2 linked regions of the Prosthecobacter sp. genome follow. The protein of the gene in region 2 interacts with the protein of the main gene of each other region in a pairwise test. Links are inferred from orthologs where the notes say so. Each region holds a gene or a part of one and is shown on either strand. Other genes may lie near its edges.

What was found.
Region 1: the proteins of U1A53_RS02390 (region 2) and U1A53_RS01480 interact in binary tests that used the Escherichia coli proteins (3 or more experiments, as listed by UniProt). The link is inferred for Prosthecobacter sp. from one-to-one orthologs.

What each region holds. Positions count from the first base shown.
Region 1 is NZ_JAXMIH010000005.1:106,712-117,496, reverse strand. Bases 3,857-6,620 are described here. They hold U1A53_RS01480 (substrate-binding domain-containing protein), read left to right. Parts: upstream 3,857-4,643; coding sequence 4,644-5,597; downstream 5,598-6,620. Other genes in these bases: U1A53_RS01470 (hypothetical protein), read left to right, coding at 6,175-6,620; U1A53_RS01475 (hypothetical protein), read left to right, coding at 5,611-6,144; U1A53_RS01485 (PmoA family protein), read left to right, coding at 3,857-4,566. Outside these bases: U1A53_RS01505 (hypothetical protein), read left to right, coding at 1-603; U1A53_RS01500 (exo-beta-N-acetylmuramidase NamZ domain-containing protein), read left to right, coding at 736-2,997; U1A53_RS01495 (hypothetical protein), read left to right, coding at 3,034-3,255; U1A53_RS01490 (hypothetical protein), read left to right, coding at 3,230-3,637; more of U1A53_RS01485, read left to right, coding at 3,634-3,856; more of U1A53_RS01470, read left to right, coding at 6,621-7,032; U1A53_RS01465 (prepilin-type N-terminal cleavage/methylation domain-containing protein), read right to left, coding at 7,054-7,680; U1A53_RS01460 (hypothetical protein), read right to left, coding at 7,777-8,214; U1A53_RS01455 (hypothetical protein), read left to right, coding at 8,486-8,956; tnpA (IS200/IS605 family transposase), read right to left, coding at 9,115-9,579; U1A53_RS01445 (hypothetical protein), read right to left, coding at 9,975-10,785. UniProt on the Escherichia coli protein: Part of the ABC transporter complex RbsABC involved in ribose import. Binds ribose. Also serves as the primary chemoreceptor for chemotaxis.
Region 2 is NZ_JAXMIH010000005.1:343,530-354,536, reverse strand. The notes cover bases 4,483-7,468. They hold U1A53_RS02390 (ABC transporter permease), read left to right. Parts: upstream 4,483-5,319; coding sequence 5,320-6,618; downstream 6,619-7,468. Other genes in these bases: U1A53_RS02380 (cyclase family protein), read right to left, coding at 7,429-7,468; U1A53_RS02385 (rhomboid family intramembrane serine protease), read left to right, coding at 6,632-7,432; U1A53_RS02395 (DUF4412 domain-containing protein), read right to left, coding at 4,553-5,221; U1A53_RS02400 (beta-ketoacyl synthase N-terminal-like domain-containing protein), read left to right, coding at 4,483-4,551. Outside these bases: U1A53_RS02420 (polysaccharide deacetylase family protein), read left to right, coding at 1-390; U1A53_RS02415 (class I SAM-dependent methyltransferase), read right to left, coding at 340-1,002; U1A53_RS02410 (AMP-binding protein), read right to left, coding at 999-2,261; U1A53_RS02405 (beta-ketoacyl-[acyl-carrier-protein] synthase family protein), read left to right, coding at 2,306-3,529; more of U1A53_RS02400, read left to right, coding at 3,526-4,482; more of U1A53_RS02380, read right to left, coding at 7,469-8,064; U1A53_RS02375 (Gfo/Idh/MocA family oxidoreductase), read left to right, coding at 8,191-9,540; U1A53_RS02370 (DUF1501 domain-containing protein), read right to left, coding at 9,541-10,962. UniProt on the Escherichia coli protein: Part of the ABC transporter complex RbsABC involved in ribose import.

The sequences.
Region 1 (10,785 bases), 240 kb from region 2 along the record:
AATGATGGGGCGATCATCCTCGACATCGGTGGGAAGATGCCGCTGCTGCCAGGATTGCCGCCGGGGGGCGACGCGGTGCCGCTGCCACGCTTTGCGAATGTGCATGAGATCAAGAACCGCGAGCTGATCGGTGTGTCATGGCAGAACATGGAGACGGCGTTGCAGATGTTGTTGAAGCAGGTGCCTGCGCCGCAGCCAGTGGGACTGCCGCCAGTGGTGACAAAGCGAAGCGACGATGCTGTGAGTCATTCGTATGAGCTGCCGTTTGGATCGGAGGATCTGGTGCCGTGTGTGTCGCTGACGGAGAAGATGTTCATGCTGGGCACGTCGCGGGCGCAGCAGGTGCGATTTGCGGAGATCCTCAGGCTGCCGGGTTCTGCATTGCCCGCAGGCTTGCGGGTGAAGATGAGCTTCACGAAGCTGCGGGAGTTTCTGAAGGCGTTTGCGATGGTACGTGCGCAAAATGGTGGGACGGATGGCTTGAAGGCGGCGCTGAAATGGATGGAGCCGTTTGAGGCAATGGATCTGCGAGTGTGGAGCGACGAGGGAATGGGGAGAGGAAGCGTGTCGTGGAAGATGCACGATGTGCTGAGCTACGACTGATGGGGGTGGATTCAAGCGGAGGGGGAAGAAGAAAAGAAGTGAGCCAATGGGTGGGCTTTGATTTGGATAAAATGATGCGGAGTAAAATAATGGATGCTTCAGCTCCGATCTTTTGGTCTGATTCAGACTCCCATGATTTTACCCCGTATCATTTTGCCATTGCTGTTCTGTGGCGTTGTTCACGCTGACGAGTTTGACTCGCTGCGGAATGTGGTGCGTCAAGCGGTGGCAAAAGGTAACCCGCCCGGAGCGGTGCTGCATGTGGAGAGCGGGGAGAAGAAGATGACGCTGGTCGAGGGGCAGCGGGCGGTCTCGCCAGCAAAGGAGGCGATGACGGAGGACACGGTGTTCGACGCGGCGTCGCTGACGAAGGTGATGGCAACGTTGCCGAGCGTTTTGCTCTTGATGGAGAAGGGCAAGATCGAACTGGAGGCGGAGGTGCGGCGCTACATTCCGGAGTTTCGTGCTGGGATCACCGTGCGGCATCTTTTGACGCACACTTCGGGATTGAGACCTGGAATTCCGAAGGAGCCGGTGTGGAGTGGTTATGACACGGGAATCAAGCTGGCGGTCGAATTGGCATCGGAAGGGCCGCCGGATCGATTTTTTCGCTACTCGGACATCAATTTCATTCTGCTGGGCGAAATCGTGCGGCGCGTGAGCGGCATCGCTTTGAACGAGTTCGCGGCGAAGAACGTGTTCGCACCACTGAAAATGGATTCGACGCGATTTTTGCCTCCAGAGGACTGGCATCCGCGCATCGCGCCGACGGAGAAGGATCAAGATGGCGTGATGCTGCGTGGCGTGGTGCATGATCCGACCTCGCGCAAGATGGGCGGTGTGACGGGGCATGCGGGCTTGTTCACCACGGCGGGCGATCTGACGAAGTATGCGCGGATGATCCTTGATGGCGGCGCTGGCGTGCTGAAACCAGAGACGGTGAAGCTCATGACGACACCGCACACTATCTCGACGGTGTTTGAGCGGCGCGGACTGGGCTGGGACATCGACTCGACCTTCAGCAGGCCGCGCGGGAAAACTTTTCCCATCGGCTCCTTCGGCCACACGGGGTTCACCGGCACGAGCTTGTGGATCGAGCCACAGACAAAGACGTTCGTCATCTTCATGAGCTCACGGCTGCATCCCGATGGGAATGGCAGCGTGCGGGATTTGTATGAGGAAATCGGCACGGCGGCGGCGCAAGGCATGACTTTCGCGACGGCGAGCGGTCCGCCATGGCCGCGTGGTGAAACGGAAGTGCCGACTGTGCTCAACGGCATCGACGTGCTGGTGCGGCGCAAGTTCGGCGATTTGAAGGGATTGCGGATCGGTTTGATCACAAATCAAACCGGCATCGACGCGCAACGACGCAGCACGATCGATTTGCTGGCAACCGCGCCGGACGTGAGGTTGAAAAAACTCTTCAGCCCGGAGCACGGCATTCGTGGCGTGCTGGATCAGGAGAAAATCGGCGACACGAAGGACAAGAAGACCGGTCTTCCCGTGCTCAGCCTTTATGGCGAACGGCGAGCGCCTTCGCCGGAGCAACTGGCGGACCTCGACGCGCTCGTGTTCGACATCCAGGACATCGGCTGCCGCTTTTACACTTACATCGGCACGATGCGCGTGTGCATGGAGGCGGCGGCGAAGGCGAAGAAGGCTTTTTATGTGCTGGACCGTGTGAATCCCATCGGCGGACTCGCCGTGGAAGGCCCGGCAGTGGTGGATGAGGAAAAGCCGACCGCCACGCATGCGATTCCGCTGCGTCACGGTATGACGGCAGGGGAACTGGCGCTGATGATGAACGCGGAGCGCTTCATCGGTTGCGATTTGAAGGTGATTCCCGTCGAGGGCTGGCGGCGCGGCATGCTGTTCGATCACACTGGCCTGCCGTGGATCAATCCGTCGCCGAACATGCGCTCGCTCAATGCTGCGCAGCTTTATCCGGGCATCGGTTTGCTGGAATTCAGCGTGAGTGTGGGCCGCGGCACCGACACGCCGTTTGAAGTGCTCGGCGCACCTTATGTGAACGATTTGCGGCTGGCACACGAGCTGAACAAGCTCGGCCTGTCCGGCGTGCAGTTCACGCCGGTGCGCTTCACGCCAACGACGAGCGTGTTCAAGAATGAAGCGTGCGGCGGCGTACGAATCGTAATCACGGATCGTGCGGCCTTGAAGCCGGTGGAAGCGGGCGTTGCGATCATCTGCACGTTGCAGCGGCTTTATCCGAAGTCTTTTGCTTTGTCGAAGGTGAACACACTGCTGAACTGCGAGGCACTGGTGAAGGCGATCAAGGCTGGAGAGACATGGAAGGCGATCGAGGCATGGTGGGGCGTGGATTTGGCGGCGTTCGGGGAGAGGCGAGAGGGGTTCCTGAAGTATGAACAGAAATGATCTGGTAATAGGCAGAGTTTTCGATTATCCATAGGCATGAAGTCGAACGCCCCATCGCTGCATGGCGAGGTCGATATTTTCCAGGATTTGCTGGCGGATGCGCTGGCAATCCAAGACCGCTTTGTCGCGGAGCCGAGGCTCAAAACGACAGGCAAAGGGCTTCTGAAAAGCCGCGGGGTCGAGGGATTGAAGCAGGATGCGGCGGAACTGGCAGCCAAATACTCGAAGCGCCGTGTGGAAGCAAAACTGGCTCGATAAATTTCCATGGGAGATGGTGGTGCGGCTCAATGCCGCGCTTTGCCAGCATCAGAACGTGCTGCACAAACCCACTTCCGATGGCTATGAGCCCGCACGCAGCTTGTGGGAATCGTGTCGTGGGCAGGAATCCGGTTTGGAGCGTGCCTTGCTGGTCGCATATGAGTGTCACTGCCTGGCACCGTTTTGCTTTTTCAACGGCAACACCTTCGTGGCAGTGGTGCGGCAGATGATTGAACCCATCCTGGCTCAGGTGGCTCCGAACGACCCAGACCTCGCAGCGCAGTTTCGTTCAGTGATCGGCCACTTCGTTGCAGGCACGGAAGGGATTGAGGAAATGCGGGATGCAATTCGCTCAATGCAGCAGCGTTTGGATGGATCATGAAATCCGTCGTTTTATCTCTCCTCCTCGCCGCCTCGGCCGCCGCACAGACCTTGTCCGTCAGCGAGACGGAGAAGGAGATTCAAGTCATGAACGGGGACAAGCCGGTGATGACGTATCACAAGGCGCTGGTGCCGCCGCCACCGGAGGCTGATCCCATTTTCACGCGCAGCGGGTTCATTCATCCACTCCATGCACCTGCGGGCGGTGTGGTGACGGGAATTCACCCGGCGGATCATTACCATCACCTCGGCCTGTGGCATGCGTGGGTGCATGGCGAGCACGAGGGGAAGCCGGTGGACTTTTGGAATCTGAAGGCAAAGACCGGCCGCGTGCAGTTCGTGAAGACGCTGGAGACGAAGCAGCAGGACGGTGTGGCGGGATTTGTCGTCGAGCAGGAGCAGTTGCGGTATCGCGATGGCAAGGGCGGCGAGCCGCTGGTGGTCCTGCGGGAAAAACTCAGCGTGATGACGCGGCTCGTCGAAGGCGCGTATGAGATCGACTACGACATCGAGCAGAAAAACGTGAGCGAGCATGCGCTGGTGCTGGCGGCGTATCGGTATGGCGGTGGCATCGCCTATCGCGCGCCGCTCGATTGGGATGCGACGAACAGCGATTACCAGACCTCCGAGGGCAAAACGCGGAAGGACAGCCACGCGACGCGGGCGAAGTGGATCGCGATGCACGGGCCGACGGCAAAGGGCGAGGCGACGGTGACTGTTTTTTGTCATCCAAAGAACCACGACGCGCCGCAGAAACTGCGGACGTGGGACAACGGGAAAATATTCCTCAACTACGTACCGATTCAGGAGACGGCGTGGGAGATCAAGGCGGGTGAGACGATCACGCTGCGCTACCGCGTGGTGATTGCGGATGGCAAAACGGATGCAGCCGCCTTGAACACACGCTGGGAGCGCTATGCGAAGGAGTGAGGAGGAGGAAGTTAAGAGTTATGGTTTTGCATTCGAGGCTTGCGCCGAAGGGGCGGGGCCGTGCTAGCATGTGACTGATGAAATTCCGCCTCTTCCTTGTCATCTGCGCAGCCCTGATCGCCGCCTGCGGCAAAACGTCGGACACACCGGCCACCGCCACGAAAGGCACCATCGGTGTGTCACTGCTGACGTTGCAGAATCCGTTTTTCAAAGTCATCGGCGACAACATCACCTCCGAAGCAGCGAAGCATGGCTATGACACGCTGGTGGTGAGCGCGGACAGCGATGTGGCACGGCAGAGCAACCAGGTGAAGGATTTCATCGTGAAGAAGGCCGTGGCCATCGTGCTGAGTCCGGCGGATTCCAAAGCCATCGTACCGGTGATCCAGGAAGCGAACGCGGCTGGCATTCCGGTGTTCACGGTGGACGTGCCGTGCAACGAACCCGGCGTGAAGATCGTGACGCAGGTGGCCACGGACAACTTCGGCGGCGGCAAGGAAGCAGGCAAGGCGATGATCGAGGCGCTCAAAGGACAGGGCGGGAAGATCGGTGTGCTGGATTTGAAGCAGGTCGAGTCGTGCATCCTGCGCGTGAAGGGCTTCAAAGAAGTGCTCGATGCGCACAACGCCACAGCGGCGCAGAAGATCGAGATCGTGAGCGAACTCGACGGCGGCGGCGCGAAGGACAAGGGCTACAAGGCCGCCGAGGACATGCTGCAGGCGCATCCTGACATGGTGGGCATCTTCGCCATCAATGATCCTTCCGCGCTCGGTGCGCGTGGTGCGCTGGAGAAGGCGGGCAGGGCCGACAAGGTGGTGATCATCGGCTTCGACGGCCAGCCGGAGGGCAAGCAGGCGATCAAGGATGGCAAGATTTACGCCGATCCGATCCAATTCCCCGACAAGATGGGCGTGGAGGTCGTGCGCGCGTTCCTGCGTCACTCGAAAGGCGAGGAACTGCCGCCGCAGATGCTCATTCCGACGAGTTTGTATCGCAAAGCCGATGGCGCGGCGGATGCTTCGCTGAAATAATCCCGCAAATCTTATGAAACATCTCACTCTCCTCATCCTGCTCGCCCTTGGCCCGGTCATCATCGCCGCCGCCGATCTGAAGCCTGAATCCGAGTTCACCACCACCGACCCGAAAAAGGTGAAGATCATCCACGACACCGCCTTGGAGAAAAATCCCGAGATCGACAGCTTCGAGCACCTCTGTCCCGGTCTCGGTGGCTATCAGGTCATTCACGAGGGCGGTGATCTGCGGAGCTGGATCAATTTGAAGTTCAAGGGCAGCAAGACCGATCTCATGAATGACACGCTCACCGCCTGCCCTGGTCAGTTTCCGGCGAAGGCCAATAACGTCGTGCAGTGGCGTGGCTTCCGCCAGGGCGGTGCATTCATGCCTTACGCGATCATCTATCGCATGATGTCGAGCAAAGACGACGAGAAGCAGACCCGCCTGGAGACGCTGATCATCATCAAGCTCGACAAGGAGAAGTCACGCGTCGTCGGTCATCTGTCCGCCAAGGAAGGCAACGAGAAGGCAGAAGCGCTGGCGGACAAGCTGTGCAAACCGTGAGTTGAAAGGAACTGTGAACATTTGAAACCGATGAACTCCGTTTCGCCGATCCTCTGGTACCGACGCAAACTGCTGCTGGCCGGACTCGCCGCCTGCGGCTGCCATGTCTCTGCCAAGGCCGAAGACGCGCCGCATGTGCGCATCCTGTTTCTGGGCAACAGCTACACCGCGCACAACGGCCTGCCGGCCATCGTGGGCGAGCTGCTGCTTTCGTCCAAGGTGCTGGCACCGCACATTGGCAGCTATTTGCAGGGTGGCTTCAAGCTCGAACAGCATGCGACGGACTCCAAGGCGCTCGCTCTGCTGAAGCAGGGCGCGGACGACGGCAAGCCCTGGGATGTTGTCGTCGTGCAGGAGCAGAGTGTGCTGTCATCCCTGGCGGCGGTGAATGGGGAAGCGCAGCAGTACATGAACGGCGGCCTGTCAAAGCTGGTGGCGCTCGCCCGTGAAGTGAATCCGCGGATGCTCATCGTCGATTTCCAGGTGTGGGCGCGGCATGAGCGTCTGTGGAAAAAGAAAGCTGCCGACGCGCTTTCCACCGGCACCAACGCAGATGATGCCCACGCACGCATCCGTCGTGCAAATGTGAACGCGGTGCAGGTGGCGCTGGCTAAAAATCCGGGGGCGAACCTTGTCGTCAGCCCGGTGGGGGATTTTTGGCGGCTGGTGCAGGACGTTTATCCCGCCATGTCGTTGTACGAAGAGGACGGCACGCATCCAGACATGATGGGGTCGATGCTGACAGGACTCATCATCGCCGGCACCATCGGCGGACGGGAAGTCATCGAAAAATCAGCCTGGATCGGCGAATGCCCTTTTGCCCAGGTGGAGCGGTTGAAGAAGGTGCTGCTGGATCACCCCGAGGTGTTCAAATCCGCAGGCAAGTAGCAAACATCAAGGCGCTCCGGATCATTTCGCCCGCCACGAGGTGATGTCATCTGACGTTTGCGGTATTTTGTCTTTACCGCTGCTGTAAACGGCGGACTTCACCACGAGGAACGCGGCCTGATTCTGCGAGATCTTCGGGTCGGCGTTGGTGGCATCGGGGTTCTTCACCTGGTTGTCGCCATTCGTGTCGAGCAGGATGCGGTAAGGCTGGCCCCACATGTCGTGAAGCTTCGAGGGCCGTGTGGCGCCGACGAGGCCGTGACGATCGTTTTTGGCCGTGGAAAATTGAGAGAACGGCGTGCGCTTGGGATTGAGGTCGCGGCCTCCGCTCGCATTTGCGGCGGGAGGAATGCCCATGAGGGCGTCCACGAGGGAATTGCTGCCGTCGGTAAGCAGTTCGGCTGCATCCTCGCCATTTCCGGCTCCCGTGTTCGAGTCGATAGGGAAGCGGGTGTAGTCGAGCTGGTAGGCGTCGATCCCGCTCTTCAACTCCGTCACCACGGCCAGCACCTTCACACGGTTGGCGTCGTCGAGAACTTTGATGATCTGCGCTCCCGCCAGGCTGACCAGGATCGCGATGATGGTGATCACAACGAGGAGTTCGATCAGGGTGAACGCTCGCGAAGCAGGCTGCCAGTGCGTTTTCATGCTGGGAGTTTACCGGAACCGGCATCGGGGTTCAATACCCGGCTTTGAAAGATACGGCATGGCTCCTTGCCGTGCAGGTTTAGCACGACGGCACCGCTACAATCCCATGGACGTGACCTGGTATTTGAATGCATAGCCGTTGGCACCGGCAATGGCTTCAAACGCTCCTCGTGTCCTGCCAAAATCAAACGTGTAGCTGTACTGCTTGCCGAACAGACTGGACTGCTCCTTGATCGAGCCTTCCCTCGGTTCCCCGAATCCCGTGCTGTAGGATTCCGTTTTGAATCCGAACCCGGGCGACATGCCCGAATCGCCGCTGGAAAGGCCGAAGCCGCTTTCCTTGAGCATTTCTGTGAACCGCAATTCCTTGCTCGAATCGTCCACGCGGAACTTGGCGATGTAAGTCAGTTTTTTCTTCGAGAGGAAGGCCTTTCGTTCGGCTACAAGGATTTCCAGCGTGTGAATCTCCTTCTTTTCCGAAAGCGTTCCTCCGGTGTCATGGGCGTACTTCACCATCTCATCAAGGATGCTCATGGGCTGTTGCTGCTAATTCACTGGGTTGGAAGCGCCTCAATGTTTCGAAGGGGCCATCTCCTCGCAGGCGTTGTGTGCGGAATAGATGGGAAATTCTACAACAAGCGTCTGTCCGCCTGCTCTCCTGATCTTGTGCTGCCTGGAGCCTTTGTTGCGGCGGCAGGGTCGATGAAGTGGACAGGCTGCACCGCCGCGAAGCGAATGCCCGCGCTCCCCTTTTTCCCTTGATCTCGATCCCGCAGCGGAGCACCGGGCAGGACCCCACCTCCCCATGAACAAACCAGCCGTCCTTGATCACCTCCTCACCGTGCTGAATGCCGAACTCGCGTCGCTGACACGGGCGGCACAGGGTGCGTTTGCGGCGGCCACGGACCCGGACAGCAAGGCGGAGAACAAGTATGACACGCGCACGCTGGAGGCCTCGTATGTCGCGCGCGGGCAGGCGCAGCGTGTGGCGGAGTTGCAGGAGGCGGTGCGGGCGTTTGGAGCCTTGTCAGGGAAAGCGTTGGAGTCAGGCGCGGCGATCACGCTGGGTGCGCTGGTGAGTTTGGCGGCTCCCGAGGGCCGCAGTCATTACTTCCTCGGCCCGCTTGCCGGTGGCACGGAAATGGTGCATGAGGGGAATGAAGTCGTTGTCATCACGCCCGCGTCGTCCTTGGGACAGAGGCTCATTGGGCGTCGTGAGGGCGATGCGATTGCTCTGCGGCCCGGTACGCTGGCGAAGGTGGTTGCAGTCATTTGATCAAACCATCCTCGCACGGCCACGAAGCCCAACGGGCTTCCGTCTTACAGCCCAAGGGTGCCGAGCGATAGCGAGCGCTCCCTTGGGTCCACGGCCAACGCACACATACGATATTCGAACCTCAACGAGGTTCCGTCACCTCTCACCGTCCCTGATTCTCAATCCCACACATGCTTCTCATCCCACTCGATGCCATGCGCCTTGAGGAAGCGGCGGTATTCGTCTTGGAAGGTGATCTTGGCATGATGCTCCTCCTGCTTCGCGATGTAAGCACGCACCTCGGCCGTCTTTGATTCGCTGACGGAAAAGACGCCGTAACCGGACTGCCAGTGGAATTTGGCGAGCATCGGATCGCGCTGCGACTGCTCAATGAGCCAGACGGTGGAGGCGCGTTTCATCTCCTTCACCCAATCCGCCAGCGTGATTGTGCGGGCCAGTCGCATCAGGATGTGAACGTGATCCTCCACGCCGCCGACGATCAGCGTCGGACAATCCAGCCGCGCCGAGATGCCGCCGAGGTAGCGATGGAGTTCCTCGCGCAGCGGTTTGTCCGTGAGGAATGAAAATCGTTCCTTCGTGGACCACACCGCATGGATCAGGACGTTGGCGAGCGATTGAGGCATGGCGCGGAGCGTAGGGGAAAGCGCAGAACGGCGTCAACGGTCAAGTTGGTCAAGAATGGTCAAAATGAGCCGATTGAATGACGCCTTGGACCACGATTCCCCGTCGCATTGAACCGAAACGCGGTTCCGCCATGCAGCCCAAGGGTGCCGAGCCTTGGCGAGCGCTCCCTTGGGATTCGCGCACCCCACCGTCCCCCCATCACGTTCCCGGACCGCAACGCGGTCCCGTCACGGGCGACGCGGTGCCGCAGGGACGTTCGGGTGACGGAACCTCGTTGAGGTTCGTGATCCGGCGCGGATCGTGGGTGGTGCGGTTCCCAGGAGAGCACTCTCCCGCTTCGCGCGATCGGCACTCCTGGGCTGCATGACGAAAGCCCGTTGGGCTTGAAACATAGTCACCGCGGTCTGCCGATCGTTGCCTCAATTCGATTGGAAAGGCGCTTGGCCAGATCATCATACCCACCTTCCTTCCAGACCAAGAAGTTGTATTGACGGTTGTCGAAATGAACCTCGTTATTGTCCAGAGCACTCTGCTCAACAGTCCAAACAACTGGCAAGCCCAAGCCAAGGGCATAGCCTGCCTCAAAGTAAATGCCCCCTCGATGCAACGAGAGGTCTGCGACAACAAACCTACTCCTTCGAATGGCTGCGATTATCTCATCATCAATCCGGTTATTGTGTTCCGCCCTGTCAATCCTCACAGGGGTGTAACCAGCTCGTTCGATTCCAGGATACAATGCCAGTTCAAATAGTGGCGTAAAACGTGGCGCAAACGGCATTGCAATGAAGGCCGAACGACTCTCCACCCCGACTTTTTGCATCTCTGCTATCAACCGCCACCCTTCTAAACTTATCTGAAGAAAGGCATCCGCAGGACCGGGTTCAAGGTAGCCGCATTTCAGCAACCAGTTTTGAAGAACCCAATTCAATTCAAGAGCGTCTCGACATGCGCAAATCGCCAAGAACTCAAATGGAGACAATGAGTCTTTCGTCAGCAGGTTTTGTGGATAGCCGCCTTCTTGAGCGTCCCGAAATTTAAACAACTTTGGCAGAACGACCAATGAGTTATACAGGATAAGATCACCGGCTCGAGGGTATCTTTTCGACAAAGCCAAAAGAAGCGCCGTGCCCTTTTCATTTACATCAAGGCCGCGTGCCCGGTTGAGCATGGCCAAGTTCTGCGTATCCAGAGAGTGTTCAGGATTC
Region 2 (11,007 bases):
GCAGGCTTGTGGCGCGAGATCGCCGGCTGCCAGGAGACGCTCACCTCCATCTGCCCGGAACATCCACCGCGCTTCTTCCGCCCGCCCGCCGGTCATCACAACATGTTCACCGCCCTCGTCGCGCAGGCGTTGGGCCTGAAGATGATGCTCTGGGATGCGCGAGGATTCGACGGTGTGATTCAAAACGTGCATTTCGTCACGCAACGCATCCGCAACCGGCTGAAACCGGGTTCCATCGTCCTGATTCATGAGGCCACGCCCATCGCCATCGAAGTCGCGCAGTCCGTGGTGGCGTTGTTGGCGGAAAGCGGCCTGGAATGTGGCACGGAGCCGGGCGCGCTAACGTTCAGCAACGATGAGGTGGTTGTTGAACGGCGTTCCGCCCCATAACGGCTCCGCGCGCACCCGCAGCCCGGCGGAACTGAGCACGGACTCGAACAAAGCACGGTCGGGATAGCAAACAGGCGCCGCCTTCATCCAAAACGTCAGCTTGGCGAACCAATCACCCGCCACGGTGATGCGGAAACGCGTCGAATCATCCGCCAGACAACTGCGGATGATCAATTTCCCTCCTTCCTCCACTCGGGCCGCCGCCGCGTGCAGCAGCGTCTCCTGCTCCACACGCGTGAAGAATTGCAGGATGTCGAGGATCACCACATTTCCGCCAAAATCCGGCAGTCCGGTGCGCGCATCGCCTGCCATGAAGCTCAAACCCGCATAACCACCCTGCCCTGTCATGACTTGCGCACTGGCGATCTTCCGCGTGTCGTAATCAAAGCCGATGATGTCCGGCGTGAAGCCGGATTCACGCAGATAAAAGGGCAGCAGGCCGAGGCCGCAACCAATGTCGAGCACCGGCAGCGCTGATCCGGCCAGCTCACGTGTCACCGCCGTATAAACCGGGTCTGAACGCAGCTTCATCGCCGTGTAACAGCGGTCCCAGCGCTTGGCGCTGAGCGAGGCGATGTGTTTCAAGGCGGCGGCAGGCAGCGGGGTATTCATGATTTTCCAATCCATCTACGCGGCACTTCCCACGGTGCCAGCAATGAGCAGGCTTTGGTTTTGAACGCGGCGTCGATCTCCGCCTGTGGCACATCGAGTTCGGCCACGATATCCTGACAGCGCTCGGGATCACGGCTCGACGCCCCTCGAATCGTCACCCTCGGCAGCTCTGCGGCACGCTTGATCTTTTCGCCGATCTCGGCCGGGCTCAGCTTGCGGCCGGCCACGTTGATGCCGCCTCCGATGCACTGTTCGAACATCAAGCGCTCTCCACTCGGGTCGATCTGGTCGCTGGTGGTGAAAAAACCGCCGCCATAGCGCTCCTCCGGCAGCAATTCATCGTACCCAAGGCCCACCGAACTGCTGGTGACGACCAGGCGGCCTTTATGATCCGTCTGTGTCTGCACACCGGGCAGGAGTGAGCCGAGATCACGCGCATCACTGCGCAAAACGTCCGAATCATCCCACGACACCGCCCCGCATTCGCTCGTGCCATACAGGTTATGAATCTTCAGCCCGTGCTTCTCCAGCGCAAGACGCTCCAGTTCGAGTGTGAGCGGTGATCCGGCGGAAATCGCAAGGCTGACATTGCCAAACCGCACCTCGCCCATCAGCCAGGCCTTCCACAAGGCCGGAACGCCCGGCAGAAAGACACGCGCGTGATGTTTCATCGCCTCCATCAACGGTTGGGCAAACGGCTGCGGCGCAAAACAAGTCGGCACGCCGTTGAACAGCGTTTGCAGCACCGTCATCGTCAGGCCGAACGAGTGCGCGCATGAAATCGCCGCCACCCCCACGCCGTGCGCGCCAAGATCGAGCGCCGCATGCAGGCGGTCCACATCGGCGGCGATTTGATCGAGCGTGAAGAATTGGCAGCGACGCAGACCAGAACCACCGACGGTTTGTTTGATCAGTGCGGTGCCTGCGGGCGGTGGAATGGACGGAACACGGCGCTGACGGTCTTTTTCCACCAGATGCACCGACACGTCGTGGAGAAACCCGGCCAGCAACGCACGCAAAACCTCCGGCGCATCGCCCTGCACCAAAACGTGATCCCCAGCAGGCTTCATCGCCCGTGCTTCGTCATCAAGCTGGCGGAAGGTCGTGGCGCTGCCGTCGGCTAGATACAGGGCCGCCTGCGCGCCGCGCTCTGCCACAATACGTTCCCAGCGTTCACCAAACATTTGCAGTCCTTGCGACGAGGCGTAATCCATGTCCTGCGTCGTGCCGTAGAATGAACACTTGCGTGGGCAGTTCAACCACCGTGCGCGACGAATCTCACCTGTTTCCAATCTTTTCTTCCGTGCCGCCACCCCCACGCCAGCGCATCGCCATCACCGGAGCCGGGATTGTTTCGCCGCTGGGCCTGGGCTGGCAGGCGAATGAGCAGTCGTTGGCGGCGGATCGCATCGCGTTCCGGCCGGTCGAGCTTTTCGACACGACCGGTCTCATCGCCAAAACTGCCGGGGTGGTCGATGTGCCTGCGGAAAACCTGTTTCACCGTGTTTCCGCGCACAAACAGGCCTTCGTCGATCGCGGCACGCGCATGCTGCTCCTTGCCATCCGCGAAGCGCTGGCCCAGGCCGGGCGTGAAACCATGGACGGCATCGACGCGATGGTCATCGGCACCTCCGCCGGGGCGATGCCGCTGGGCGAGGCCTATTTCGAAAACGCGCGCCAGGATGCAGGACGTGTCCCCTCCCAGCTTTCCCGTGCGGAGCATTACCAGCCACAGCGCCAGATGAGCAGCATCGCCGCCGAATTCGGCTGGCGTGGCCCGGTCATCATCGTTTCCAACGCCTGCGCCTCCGGTGCCAACGCCATCGGCTGGGCGGCCGACATGATTCGTTCTGGCAGGGCCAAACGCGTGATCGCTGGCGGCTACGATGCGCTCGCAAAACTCGTGTTTTCCGGATTCGACAGCCTGCACGCCCTCGCCCCCAGCGGCATTCCACGCCCCTTTGATGCGCAGCGCGATGGCCTCGCGCTGGGTGAAGGTGCCGCCGTGATGCTGCTCGAAGCCGAGGATGCGCGCCAAAGCGACGCGCTGGGAGATGTGGCCGGCTATTCGACCGCCACCGACCTGCATCACCTCACGCAGCCCGACCCCGAGGGAAAAGCCGCGATCCGCACCATGACGAGCGCCTGCGCCCAGGCCGGTGTTTCTCCGGCGCAAATTGGCTATGTGAACTCCCACGGCACCGGCACGCCCTTCAATGACGTGGCCGAAGCCGCCGCCATCGCCGCTTGGGCGGGTGATGCTGTGAAAAACATTCCCGTCAGTTCCACCAAATCGGCGATGGGTCATCTCCTCGGCGGTGCCGGAGCAGTCGAGGCGGTGATCTGCCTGATGGCGTTGCGCGGCCAATGGCTCCCCGCGAGCCTGAACGTGCGCGAGGTCGATCCCGCCGTGTGCTTTGACCTCGTGCAAAAATTCCGCCAAGCCCGTTTGGAGCATGCGCTGACCAATTCCTTCGGCTTTGGCGGCACAAACGCGACCCTCGTCCTGCAAAGGAGGACCGCATGAACACGAGCGACATCCATATTCGCGGTGTTGGAGCCGTGAGCGCCGCAGGCTGGAGCGCCGCTGACCTGCTCAAGGCCGTGCGTGCTGGAACGCCGCTGCCAGCCACCGGCTGCGCACGTCCCGGCGATGAGCGCACCTGGCCCTGCGAGACGCGCCTCGTTCCCGCCGTGCCGCCGGAAAAGATCTCGCGTCATCCACGCCTCCGCCGCTCAAGTGCCATCACGCGCTACTCGGTGGCCGCCGCACTCGAGGCGCTGGCCGATGCCGGGCACGACCCTGCGGCTCCGCCACAGGGGCTGGGCATCCTTTTCATCATGATGAACGGCTGTGTGAACTACACAGGCCGCTTCTACCACGAGGTGCTGCAAAATCCCGCGCAAGCCAGCCCGCTCATCTTCCCGGAAACCGTGTTCAACGCACCTGCCTCGCACCTCGCCTCCTTCCTCGGCATCGACGGTGCGGTCAGCACGCTCGTGGGCGCGCCGAACACGATCATGGAGGCGCTCGACACCGCCACGTTCTGGATTCACAGCGGCCTCGTCGAGGAATGCCTGCTCATCGCCGCCGAAGAGTGCGACTGGCTCAGCGCCGAGGCGCTCACCTATTATCACCCACAGCTCATCGCGTCCGAAGGAGCAGGTGCGCTGCTGCTCTCCGCCAGCAGTGGCGGCCCGCGTGTGCGTGATGTGATCGGCCCGCTGGCCTATCTTTCCTGGCAAGAACGCTGCGCCTTGCTGCCGGAACTTGCGGCACAAACACAGGCAAAGCTCCGCGAACCAGCCACCCTCATCGACGACCGCACCGGCATCTCCAAACTCGACCGTGCGGAGACAACCGCGTGGTCTGGGAGCCCATGGCAGACCGTGCTCAGCCCGAAGCTCGTTCTGGGCGAGAGCATGGGCGCCAGCGCGGCCTTGCAGCTTGTGCTCGGAACTCTGGCAACACGTGAAACGCAGCAGCCTGTGGTCATTTCCATGCCCGGCGCCAACACGGCGGCCTACGCGTGCGTGTTGACGCCATGACTCACTTCGGCGGCGCTCCACCCGGCGCCATCGGCATCTTCATTTCACTATAGCCTTCCGGGGCGGTGAACTCCTTGGCATCCACCTCCTGCTCCTTCGCGGAAATGAGCTGAGTGACCATGTTTTTGCCCATCATCGTCATCTCCGACTTCACCACCATGCCGCTGAAATCAGACGCCTGAGGTGCGAGACCGGCCATCGCGTTGCCCATCGCCTTGCCCAGCTTGTCATTGATCGCGTTGATCTCCGCGAACTTCGGAAAGTCCTTCGCCACCCAAAAGCGCCCTTTGCCGAGCTGGCCTTCCCAGGTGAAAATCTCGGCCTCCCAGTCGCCGATCTTTTCTTTTTGCCCCGTCGCCACCGGCTTGGTGGCCGGCTGCTTGTCGAGCGGGGCCGAGGCCTTGGCCGCCATCTCCAGCGCCGTCTTCATCGTCGCCAGATCCATCTTCATGAGCACTTTCTGCGTGTGCATGAGCATCATCATGCCCTCCGCCCCCACCATCACGCTCATCTGCGTCCCCACATCCACACGCGCCTGCTCGCCTTTGATCTTCGTGACCGTCTCCTTCTCCTCACCAGCGGTGTTGGTCTTCTGAATGATGACCCAGTCCGCACGAGCGAACGCGACAGTGCAAAACAGGACGGCGAGAACGCGAATGGAGGTTTTCATGATGCCTTGAGGCTACCCCATGACTGTTTGTGCGGTCAATCCTGATCATCTCCGGTCTTGAACGGCGTTCATCCACTCCGCATGATCGTTCTTTCCGCATGAGCCGCCTCCTTGCCTTCATCCGCCATCACCTTGCTGGTTCCGGCATGCTCGTCGCGCTGCTGCTGCTCTGCGCCTTCTTCAGCATCGTCACCTGGACTGAGCAACATCCGCAGGACGCGGCGGCGGCGAAACAACTGGCCGCACAGATCGCTCCCAATGCCAAAGTGCTCATCGTCGTGCGCCCGCAGGCCGAGGACATCGCCTTTGCGGAAGCTCTGAACGCCGCGCTCGGCTCTCGTGGCGAAATCGTGAAGGGCGAGCCAAAAGACGCCCGTGTCGCATTGCAACGCGCCGCAACCTCCGGCGGGCTCGATGTCATCGCCTGCAATCACGCCACGGCCTCCTGGCTCGTGTTCAGCGATCTCGCCACCGACTTCCCCGCGCTCAAGGACGCTCGCGTGCTCAAACCGAGATCGCAGGCATGGCCGAACTTCCTCAAAGCGGACAACCTGCTCAACATCGCCAATCAAATCGCCGTCATCGCCATTCTCGCCATCGGCATGACACTGGTCATCATCACCGGTGGCATTGATCTGAGCGTGGGCAGCCTGATCGCTCTCTCCGCCGTCGTCACGGCGATGATCGTGCGCGATTGTTTTGAAGGCACGAGCGCGAGTGTGATGGAAATGTTCCTGGCAGGCCTCGGCGGCATCGCCTTGTGCGGCGTGTGTGGCTTGATCTCCGGCACCTTCATCACACGCCTGCGCATGCCGCCCTTCATCGTCACACTGGCCATGATGCTCGTGAGCAGCGGTCTCGCGTATCGTCTGGCGGAGAATCAATCCGTCTATCAGGTGCCGGACTCCTTCGTCTGGCTCGGTCGTGGGTCCGACCTTTTCGGCCTGCCGAACGCCGTCGTGCTCATGCTGCTGCTTTACGCCGCCGCGCATGTCGTGATGACTCAAACCAGCCTCGGCCGTCATCTTTACGCCGTCGGTGGCAACACCGAGGCCGCGTTCCTCTCCGGTGTACCGGTGAAACGCGTCATTCTCATCGCCTACATCCTCTGCGGCCTGCTCGCAGGCCTTGGCGGTGTGGTCACGGCATCGTTGCTCAAAAGCGGATCGCCCACCTACGGCCAGATGTATGAACTGTATGTCATCGCCGCTGTCGTGGTCGGCGGCACGAGTCTCAGCGGCGGCAAAGGCACCATGTCCGGCACCTTGATCGGCGCTTTCATCATCGCTGTGATTCAAAACGGCATGAACCTCACCAACGTCGAGAGCAACACCCAGAAAATCGTCCTCGGACTCGTCATTCTCAGTGCCGTGCTCGTGGATCGGGTGCGAAAGTGAAACTCATCATCCCATGTTCAATTCCTGGTTCCCCGAATCTCAAGACCGCCTCCCGCTGACCTGGTGGAAGCAGCACCCCGTCTATCTCGCCGCAATCATCGCGCTCGTCGGTGCCGCGAGCATGATCGTCACCGCCGTGCTCGGCTACGGCGTCATGGCGCACCTTGTCTTCACCTTCGACAGTACCTTCAACCAGCTCCATCTCTGGACGCCGCTGACCTACGTCATCGTCAATCCACCCAGCCTGTGGATTCTCATTGGCTGCTACCTGCTCTGGAATTTCGGCGAGGCCGTGGAGCGCCATCTCGGCCGCCGTGCCTTCGTGCGCCTGCTGGCCTTGCTTTTGCTGGTCTCACCGCTGCTGATCACTTTGTTTGGCCTCGCAGGTGTTCGCGGTTTCGCCTGCGCAGGCATAATGCAGCTCGAGTTCGGCGTCTTCATCGCCTTCGCCACGCTTTATCCGCGTGCGAAAATCAGCATCATCATCCTCACCATCGACGCCTGGGTGCTTGCCGCTATCTTCGTCGGTCTGAATGCCCTCAGCAGTCTCGCCGCACGCGACTGGGCCTCCCTGCTCCTCCTCGCCGCCAACGTCGGCACCGCCTACGCTTTCATCCGTTACGAAACAGGCGAGTTGAAGCTGCCCTCGATGCCCAAACCCTCTCCCAAGGCCAAAAAGCCCGCGAAAAATGCCACTCCGACCGTCGATGACATCCTCGACAAAATCAGTCGTCAAGGCATGCAAAGCCTCACCGCCGAGGAGCGCCGCATTCTGGACAAGGCGAGCGATGAAATGAAACGCCGCGCCGGTTAGCGCAGCACCACCCGGCACGGTGCCCCGTCCGCGCCTTCGAGTTTGATCGGTAGGCAGATCAGCTCGTAGTAGCCGGGCTTGATCTCGGCCAAGTTGAGGCCCTCGATCACCCAGATGCCCGCGCCGAGCAGGATCTGATGCGTTTCGACAACATCCTTCCCATGACCGCCGATGCTGAGGTAATCGACCCCGACCGTCATGACCTCGTGATCGACGAGGTATTGCGCGGCGTCGGCGCGGATGGAGATGAAGTCTTTGTCGAACTCGTTCATCGCCCAGCTCCGTGTTGAATTGCGCGTCTTGAACAACACACGCTGCCGGGGCGAGAGTTTGAGCTTCTTCAAATCATCCACCGTGATCTGCATCTGATCCTCGCACTCGATCTCAAACACGCGGCAGCGGCCGATCACCGCCTCGAATGGCATCTGCTCCATCGTGATGCCATCCGCGATGAAATGCCGCGGCGCGTCCATGTGCGTGCCGGTGTGGGCGCTCATGCTGAGGTGAGTCAGGTTGCACACCGCGCCGTCTTCCATGCGGTTCACGCGCTTGATGTGGCACTCGGGATCACCGGGCCAGGTCACCATGCCGTCGCGCAGCGACACGGAGACGTCTTTCCAAGGGCGTTTCATAGGCAATAAATACGACACAACCTGCATTATTGACACACTGAAAGACAGCTTTAACAGCGAGCCCCTGGATATCGGGGCGGCAAGCGACGGCGCAAGAGCGGGCTGAAGCTGCCCGTTTGCATGCGCATGCCCCAGCCTTCCACGCTTCCTCGCCGCCAGTTTGTCAAAACCGCCGCCGCAACGGTCTTCGGCTTCCAAATCGTCCCGCGTCACGTCATCGGCGGCCCCGGCTTCACGCCGCCGAGTGAAAAGGTCAACCTCGGCTGCATCGGCATCGGCGGACAAGGCGGCGGCGACATCCGCGACCTGGATGAGTCCGGCCTCGCCAACATCGTCGCGCTTTGCGATGTCGATCTCGATCACGCCGCCGGCACGATCAAAAAATACCCCGGAGCGAAGCTCTACCGCGATTACCGCGAACTCATTGAGAAGCAGAAGGACATCGACGCCGTGCTCGTCGCCACGCCGGATCACGTGCATGCGCCCGCGAGCATCATGGCGATGCGGGCGGGCCGTCACGTTTATGTCGAGAAGCCGCTTGCCCATACCATCGCCGAAGCACGTGCGATGCGCGATGTCGCGAAGGAAACCAACCGCGTCACACAGATGGGCAATCAGGGCCACGCCAGCGAAGGCATCCGCCTCACTCGCGAGTGGATTCAGGCCGGTGCCATCGGCAAAGTCACCGAAGTGCATGTGTGGTCCGACCGCCCTGGCAAATTCTGGGATTCCCAAGGCAAGGCCTATCCCACCGACACGCCACCGCTGCCGAAGAACCTCGATTGGAACCTCTGGCTCGGCCCGGCGAAGGAGCGCGCCTATCACCCCGACTTCTGCCCGCGCAAATGGCGCGGCTGGTGGGACTTCGGCTGCGGTGCGCTCGGCGACATGGCCGTGCATAACGCCGATCCCGCCTTCTACGCGCTCGATCTCGACGCGCCCGACTGGGTCGAGGCCGAAAACGGCCCGAACAACAACCAGTCCTTCCCAGTTTGGAGCATCATCACCTACCACTTCCCCGCCAAAGGCGACCGCCCCGCCGTGAAAATGGTCTGGTATGACGGCGGCAAGCTACCACCACGTCCCGAAGGCCTCGAAGAAACCCGTAACCTCGGCGACAACGGCATCTATTTCGTCGGCGACAAAGGCTGCATCCTCGCCGGTGGCTGGTCCGGCACTCCACGCATTGTGCCCGAGTCGAAAATGCAGCAGTTCGTCATCCCCGCCAAAACGATCCCGCGCTGCCTGAGCGGCCATCGCAAAGAATTCCTCGAAGCCTGCAAAACCGGCAAACCCGAGGATGCGAAGAGTGGTTTCTGGTATTCTGCCCCCTTCACCGAATCGTTGCTCGTCGGTCTCCTCGCCGTGCGCTTCGGCAAACGCGTCGAATGGGACACGAACGCGCTCAAATCGCCCAACACGCCCGAAGCGGACGCGATCATCCACAAAGCCTATCGCGCAGGTTACGGCATCTGATCACGCCAGCAACTTCGGCACCAGCTCGCCATGCACGTTCGTGAGGCGCATGTCGAGTCCTTGGAACTTCACGGCGAGTTTCGTGTGCTCGAAACCGAGCAGATGCAGCAGGGTGGCGTGCAGATCGTGAACGTGAACGGGATCTTCCGCGACGTTGAAACCAAATTCATCGCTCTGACCGAGCGTGAAGCCCGGTTTCATGCCGCCGCCGGCAAACCACATGCTGAAGCAATTCGGATGATGGTCGCGCCCATCGCTGCCCCCCTGCACCATCGGCGTGCGGCCAAATTCGCCGCCCCAGATGACGAGCGTGTCCTCCAAGAGACCACGCTGCTTCAAATCGCGCACGAGCGCGGCACAGGGCTGGTCGGTGAGGCCACATTGATCCTTCAGGCCCTTCACCAGACCGCCGTGATGATCCCACGCCTCATGAAAAAGCTGCACAAAGCGCACACCGCTCTCAATGAGCCGACGCGCGAGCAGACAGTTGTTCGCGAACGATGCCTCGCCAGGCTTCGCGCCATACATGTCGAGGATGTGTTTCGGCTCTTTCGAGATGTCCATCAGCTCCGGCGCGGTCTGCTGCATGCGATAGGCCAGCTCGAAGCTGTTGATGCGGCTGGCGATCTCGGGATCGCCCACGATGTTGAGCCGCTCCTCATTGAGCTGCTTCAAAACATCCAGCGTGTCGCGCTGAGTGGCATCATCGACACCCTGCGGATTGTTCAGGAACAACACCGGTTCGCCGCTGCTGCGGAAGGGCACGCCTTGATAAACCGTTGGCAAAAAGCCGCAGCCGAAGTTGCTCATGCCGCCGCTGGGGCCCTTCTGGCCGCTTTGCATGACGACATAGCCGGGGATGTCCTGATTCTCCGTGCCCAGTCCGTAAAGCGTCCATGCGCCAAAGCTCGGCCGACCAAAGATCTGCGAGCCAGTGCTCATCAAGATCTGCCCCGGCGCATGATTGAAGGCGTCCGTCTTCATCGAGCGCACAATCGTCAGATCGTCGGCAATCTTCGCCGTGTGCGGCAGTAGCTCGCTCAATTCCGCGCCGCTTTGACCATGCCGCGCGAATTTGAACTTCGGCCCGAGCAGCTTGCTGTTCGGATTGATGAACGCGGCACGATAGCCCTTGAGCAAATCCGGCGGCGGCAGTTTGCCGTCCCACTCCGCGAGTTCGGGCTTGTTGTCGAACAACTCCAGATGACTCGGCGCTCCGCCCATGAACAGGTAGATCACGCGCTTCGCCTTCGCCGGGTAATGCGGTTTCTTGATCGCGAGCGGATTCACCACCGCCGGAGCCGCCTTCACGGCCAGATCCATCGCCGCGATGCTCGCCAGCCCCACACCGCACTCTTTGAAAAACCAGCGGCGGCTGCGGTAGCGGGCGTATTCGGCCTGAAGTTCTTGGCGGAGGTTCATAGTGGCAGTCTGGCATGAAAATCGTCGTCTGACGATGCTGTCTAT